Regions from separate parts of the Oerskovia sp. PE-21s genome, predicted to be linked through region 2. Evidence: predicted binding sites of a transcription regulator. Region 2 holds the regulator's gene; the other holds the start of a gene.

Region 1 (3,407 bases), on a different contig from region 2:
GCGAGCACGGTGTAGAGGATCGAGTTGACCAGCGTGGACTTGCCGGACCCCGAGACGCCGGTGACCGCGGTCAGGGTGCCGAGCGGGAAGCTCACGTCGATGCCCTCGAGGTTGTGCTCGCGCGCACCGACGACCGTGATCCGACGGTCCTTGTCGACAGGGCGGCGGGCGGCGGGCAGCGGGATGCTGCGACGCCCGGAGAGGTAGGCGCCCGTGACGGACTCGGGCGCCTCCAGGAGGCCTGCGTAGTCGCCCGAGTGGATCACGCGTCCACCGTGCTCGCCGGCGCCCGGGCCGATGTCGACGATCCAGTCGGCCGCCCGGATGGTGTCCTCATCGTGCTCGACGACGATGAGCGTGTTCCCGAGGTCCCTCAGCCGGGTCAGGGTGTCGATGAGCCGGCGGTTGTCCCGCTGGTGCAGACCGATGCTGGGCTCGTCGAGGACATACAGGACACCGACGAGCCCCGAGCCGATCTGCGTCGCGAGACGGATGCGCTGCGCCTCACCTCCTGAGAGGGTCCCGGCCGGACGCTCGAGCGAGAGGTAGTCCAGCCCGACGTCGAGCAGGAAGCCCAATCGGGCGTCGATCTCCTTGAGGACCTCGGTCGCGATGGCCTTCTGGCGCGTGCCCAGCTCGAGCGAACCGAGGAACGCCGCGGCCTCGCGCAGCGGGAGCCTGCAGACCTCGGCGATGGACTTGTCCCCCACCTTGACGGCGAGGACCTCGGGCTTGAGACGCGTGCCCTGGCACACCGGGCACGGCGTCTCGCGCATGTAGGCCTCGTACTTCTCCTTGGACCACTCCGACTCGGTCTCGCCGTGGCGGCGCTCGAGGAACGTCACGACGCCCTCGAAGCCGGTCGAGTACTGACGCTCGCGCCCCCAGCGGTTCTTGTACCGGACGTGGACCTCGTGGTTCTGGCCGTAGAGCACCGCCTGCTGAGCACGCTGAGGCAGGGCGCGCCACGGCACGTCCATGGAGAAGCCCAGGTCCGAGGCGAGCGCCGTCAGGACGCGGTGGAAGTACTCCGAGGAGATCTGCGCCCAGGGCGCGACCGCGCCCTCGGCGAGCGACTTCTCGTCGTCCGGGACGACGAGGTCCGGGTCGACCTCGAGGCGGAAGCCGATACCCGTGCACTCGGGGCACGCACCGTAGGGGGCGTTGAACGAGAAGGTGCGCGGCTCGATCTCGTCGAGCGTGAGCTCGTGGTCGTTCGGGCACGCGCGCTTCTCCGAGAACCGGCGCTCGCGTTGCGGGTCGTCCGCGTCGGCGTCGACGAGCTCAACGACGACGAGCCCCCCGGCGAGCCCGAGCGCGGTCTCGACCGAGTCCGTGAGCCTGCGCTGCACGCCCTCGCGCGAGACCAGACGGTCGATCACGACCTCGATGTCGTGCTTGAGCTTCTTCTCGAGCGCCGGCGGGTCCGTGAGCTGGACGACCTCCCCGTCCACGCGGGCGCGCGCGAAGCCCTTCGACTGCAGCTCCTTGAAGAGCTCGCTGTACTCCCCCTTGCGACTGCGCACCACGGGAGCGAGGACCTGGTAGCGCGTACCCTCGGGCAGCTCCAGGAGACGGTCGACTATCTGCTGCGGCGTCTGGGCCTGGACCTTCTCGCCGCAGACCGGGCAGTGCTGGGTGCCGGCGCGCGCGAAGAGCAGGCGCAGGTAGTCGTAGACCTCGGTGATGGTGCCCACGGTCGAGCGCGGGTTGCGGTTGGTCGACTTCTGGTCGATCGAGACCGCGGGCGACAGGCCCTCGATGAAGTCGACGTCGGGCTTGTCCATCTGCCCGAGGAACTGACGGGCGTACGCCGACAGCGACTCGACGTAGCGACGCTGCCCCTCGGCGAAGATCGTGTCGAACGCGAGGGAGGACTTTCCGGACCCGGAGAGTCCCGTGAAGACGATGAGCTGATCCCTCGGCAGGTCGAGGTCGACGTTGCGGAGGTTGTGCTCACGGGCACCAGCGATGACAAGGCGGTTGCTCACCGAAGCATCGTAAGCCTCGCCCCTGACATTCGCACACCTGTTCGACCGACGTCACCGGTGCCGAGGGTCCTGCGGTTCCTGTCGAAGGTCGGCCCCGGCGGTCTGACCTGCTCCTGGACGGCGCTCCGGGTCCCGCCACGGGCGTGCCAGACTCGGCACGAGAGGCTCGTCACACCGGCGGCCGGTCGTCCGTCAGGACGCCAACCAGCACAGCGAGGAGATCGGCGTGGGATACACCGGAGACGTCACGGTCGCGGGACCGAGCGACCTGCGGGTGCTGGACGAGGTCGAGGTCCGCAAGCTCGCCGTCGGGCCCGCCGCGAACAACGCCTACCTCCTGACCTGCCGCGGGAGCGGCGCCCAGCTCCTCGTCGACGCCGCCGCCGAGCCCGACCGGCTCCTCGAGCTCGTCCGGGAGGGTTCGTCGACCGCCCGCCTCGACCTCGTCGTCACGACGCACAGGCACCTCGACCACCTCGGGGCGCTCTCCTCGATCGGCGCGGCCACCGGCGCGCGGCTCGCGGCCGGCGCTCCCGACGCGGAAGCCGTCGCCGAGGCGACCGGCGCGACCATCACGCGCCACCTGCACGACGGCGACACGATCGTCGTCGGCCACCTCACGTTCGAGGTGGTCGCCCTGCGAGGTCACACCCCCGGCTCGGTCACGCTCGTCTACCGCGAGCCCGAGCACGCGAGCGCACCGGACGCCGTGCCCGGCCGAGCGCACCTGTTCACGGGGGACTCGCTCTTCCCGGGCGGCCTCGGGAGCACGTCGAACGACCCGGACCGCTTCGCGATGCTCTACGCGGACGTCACCACCCGGCTCTTCGACAGGTTCGACGACGCCACCTGGGTCTACCCGGGCCACGGCGCGGACACGACGCTGGGGGCGGAGCGCCCCCACCTCGACGAGTGGCGCGAGCGCGGTTGGTAGGACACCGGTCGCGCGACCGAGCGGGCCGACGACGGACCGCCACCACGCCGGATGGTGCTTCAATGTCGCCATGCCGATCTTCGCCGTGACCTACACGTACGCCGACAAGCCCGCCGTCCTGGACGAGTTCCGCCCCGAGCACCGTGCGTTCCTGCGCGGGCTGCTCGACGAGGGCACGCTGCTCGCCTCCGGACCCCTCGCCCAGGACGCTGCCAACCCCGCGGGCGCGCTGCTGCTCGTCGACGCCCCGGACGAGGCCTCGGTCGCGAGCACGTTCGACGCCGACCCGTTCGCCCGCGAGAACGTCATCACGCGGCGCACCGTGCGCACGTGGTCTCCCGTCATCGGCCCCTGGGCCGACCGCGCCTGAGCGTCGCCGCCGCCGGACGGAGCGCCCGACTCCCCGTCCACGAACGCGGACGGCCCGTCTCCCCGGAGGGAGACGGGCCGTTCTCACGGGGCGAGCAGCGCCTGCCGAGACG
Region 2 (3,407 bases):
GACGGCTCATCCGGTCGACGGCCGATCGAGGCGTCGTCGCTGTCCTCGACCCGCGTCTGGCGACCGCTCGCTACGGCTCGTACCTCACGAAGTCGATGCCGGACTTCTGGACCACGACGGACCGACGTGTCGTCCTCTCTGCGCTCGAGCGCCTGTCCGCCCTAGGCTGAGACCTGGTAGTCCACGCGACGGACGTCGTGACGCTCGTGCAGCGACCGACGTCCGGTGCTCAACGTCCAGGAGGCACAGTGCCCGCCCGTACCACCAAGCTCGCGATCGTCGGCGCAGGTTCCGTCGGATCGACCCTCGCCTACGCGGCGCTCATGCGTGGAGCCGCTCACACCGTGAGCCTGCTCGACATCAACCGGACCAAGGTCGAGGCCGAGGTCCTCGACCTCCAGCACGGCATCCAGTTCATGCCCATGGCCAAGGTCGAGGGCTCCGACGACGTGGCGGTGTGCGCCGACGCGGACGTCGTGGTCTTCACCGCCGGGGCCAAGCAGAAGCCCGGGCAGACACGGCTGGACCTCGCCGAGGCGACGATCTCCCTCGTGCGCAAGATCCTGCCCGGCCTCGTCGAGGTGGCGCCCAACGCCGTCTACATCATGGTGACCAACCCGGTCGACGTGGTCACGTACGCGGCCCTCAAGTACTCGGGACTGCCGCCGAACCAGCTCTTCGGGAGCGGCACGGTCCTGGACTCCTCGAGGCTGCGGTTCCTCGTCGCGCAGCACTGCGGCGTCGCGGTCCAGAACGTGCACGCGTACATCGCCGGAGAGCACGGGGACAGCGAGATCCCGCTCTGGAGCTCGGCGACGATCAGCGGGGTGCCGCTGCTCGAGTGGCAGGGGCTCAAGGGTCGGGGACCGCTCACGGCCGAGGTGCGCGAGGACATCGCGCACGAGGTCGTGCAGTCGGCCTACCGCATCATCGAGGGCAAGGGCGCCACGAACTACGCCGTCGCGCTCGCCGCGACCCGCATCATCGAGGCCGTCCTCGACGACGAGCACCGGGTCCTGCCGGTGTCCTCGCTCCTCGAGGACTTCCACGGGATCAGCGACGTCTGCCTCTCCGTCCCCTCGCTGCTCGAGCGGCGTGGCTGCGGTGAGCGGATCGAGGTCCCGCTGTCGGACCACGAGCTCGCGGGCCTCCGGGCGTCCGCGGACTCGGTGCGCGCCGTCGCCAAGAGCTTCGGACTGTAGTCGTCCCCCCGGTGCCCGTGACGGGCGCCGGGCACGACGAAGGGGACGGCCCACCGGGCCGTCCCCTTCGTCGTGCTGAGCGCCGGTCCCTGGGGGCCGGCGGGACGCTGTGCTCAGAGGCTCCGCAGGACCGAGACGACCCGGCCGAGGATCTGGGCGTCGTCCCCCGAGATGGGCCGGTACGCCGCGTTGTGCGGCATGAGCCACACGTGCTTGTCGATGCGCTTTAACGTCTTGACGGTCGCCTCGCCGTCGATCATCGCGGCGACGATCTCGCCGTTCTCGGCGACGGGCTGGCGACGGACCACGACCCAGTCGCCGTCGCAGATCGCGGCGTCGATCATCGAGTCACCGGCCACGCGCAGCAGGAAGAGCTCGCCGTCGCCGACGAGCTGGCGGGGGAGGGGGAACACGTCCTCGACGACCTGCTCGGCCAGGATGGGACCACCGGCGGCGATGCGTCCCACGACGGGGACGTACGACGGCGTGGGGCGCTCGGGTGAGTCCTCGGTCGTGTCGATGCCCTCGACGCGCGGGAACGCGCTGCCGGGAAGCGCTGCGATGGACCGCGCGTCGTCGTGCTGGACGACCTCGATCGCGCGGGGGCGGTTGGGGTCGCGACGCAGGTAGCCCTTGCGCTCGAGCGTCGTGAGCTGGTGCTTGACGCTCGACGGGCTCGTCAGGCCGACGGCCTCGCCGATCTCGCGCATGCTCGGCGGGTAGCCCCGCTGGTCGACCGACGCGCGGATCGTCTCGAGCACGAGCCGCTGGCGCGGTGTGAGACCGTCCCCGCCCGTCGTGCCGTCGGGCAGCTCGTGCACCTTCGCGAGCCTGCCCGTGGTGTCGGCCACCCGTCCCGCCATCGTCGTCTCCGCCCTGCTCGGCCGTCTCGGTCCCTGTCCTGCGGAGGGGCGCCGCGAGCGGCACCGGCTCCTGAGCGTGGCCGCGGCGATCTCGTCAGCCCGGGGGCGAGACGTCCCACCCCCAGGCGTCCGACATATCGGACGACCAGTACTCGAACAGCGTAGGTCACGCGGCGACACGAATCAAACACATGTTCGAGCATGTCTCGACACCGGCGCCCGACGGTGATAGAAATCGTACAGATGTTCGACGAACAGGTGTTCGAAGCGACCGGGGAAGGCGGTTCGGGCGCCACGGACGAAGGAGTGGCTATGAGTGCGATCACCGCGATGGGCGCGACGGACGGGTGGCGTGTCGAGCGTCGTCCTCAGGGTCAGGCCGAGGCTCCGCTGCGGCTGACCACGCGAGGCCGTGTCGTCCTGGTACTGCTCGTCGCGACGGCCCTCGCACTCGGGGCCCTGTGGGGCGCCCGTGCGGTGGCGTCCGGCCCCGGCGAGCCGGTCGAGGTCCGGATCCACGTCGTCGAGGCGGGGGAGACCTTGTGGCAGCACGCGTCCGCCCTGGCATCGGGCGGCCGGGACGTGCGAGACGTGATGGCGGAGCTCGCCGAGCTCAACAACCTCTCGTCGACCGGGCTCCAGGTCGGGCAGCAGCTCCTGCTGCCGGTCGACCCCGACTTCGCGCGCTGACCGGTCGAGGGTTCCGTGCCGCTCAGGCGTCGGCAGCCCTTCGGCCCGGGGTGATGCTGCCCTCGCTGTGAGGGCCCGTGCCCGGAGGGCTTGCGCAATCGCATTAGGTTCCCCTAAGTTAGTGCTGCCTCACCAACCCGGCTGGGGGGTCGGTCGGTGAGGAGGGGGCGCGCCAGCGCGTCTCCGCAGTTGCGTCGACGTTCGCGAGGCGAGTCGCGGACGTGAGATGGGGACGGGGGCGTCCCGACGGAGGTGGCCGATCATCGGCCACCTCCGTTCTCATGTGTGTGCTGACCGGCGTGTGGAACGCGTCGTGCTGTCTCGTCGTGGCGGGGCGCCTTGCGCCTCGTCAGGGTCGAGACATAGGTTCGGGACGCACCGTCCGTGGCGACCGCCACGGAGCACTCGCGCAGACCCACAGGAGTACCGCCTCATGCACTGTCCGTTCTGTCGGCACGCGGACTCCCGGGTCGTCGACTCGCGGACCTCCGACGACGGTGCCTCGATCCGTCGTCGCAGACAGTGCCCTGCCTGCAACCGCCGCTTCACGACGATCGAGACGGCGAGCCTGTCGGTCGTCAAGCGCTCTGGAGTGACCGAGCCGTTCAGCCGGGAGAAGATCGTGACCGGCGTGCGCAAGGCCTGCCAAGGG

Evidence for each region. Region 2 encodes LexA, which represses DNA repair genes until DNA is damaged. Its sites were predicted from a motif close to TCGAACANNTGTTCGA; they were not measured.
Region 1: uvrA (excinuclease ABC subunit UvrA) is a predicted target of LexA. The motif match lies at 2,021-2,036, and genes of this name have one in related genera.

What each region holds. Positions count from the first base shown of each region.
Region 1 is NZ_JBUXJM010000003.1:27,674-31,080, reverse strand. Features, by position in the region: gene uvrA (excinuclease ABC subunit UvrA) at 1-1,991, opposite strand, end outside; gene ACZDYF_RS06005 (MBL fold metallo-hydrolase) at 2,218-2,925, shown strand; gene ACZDYF_RS06000 (YciI family protein) at 2,996-3,295, shown strand.
Region 2 is NZ_JBUXJM010000010.1:54,390-57,796, forward strand. Features, by position in the region: gene ACZDYF_RS17165 (ATP-dependent DNA helicase) at 1-170, shown strand, start outside; gene ACZDYF_RS17170 (L-lactate dehydrogenase) at 249-1,202, shown strand; gene lexA (transcriptional repressor LexA) at 1,316-2,065, opposite strand; gene ACZDYF_RS17180 (LysM peptidoglycan-binding domain-containing protein) at 2,378-2,755, shown strand; gene nrdR (transcriptional regulator NrdR) at 3,189-3,407, shown strand, end outside.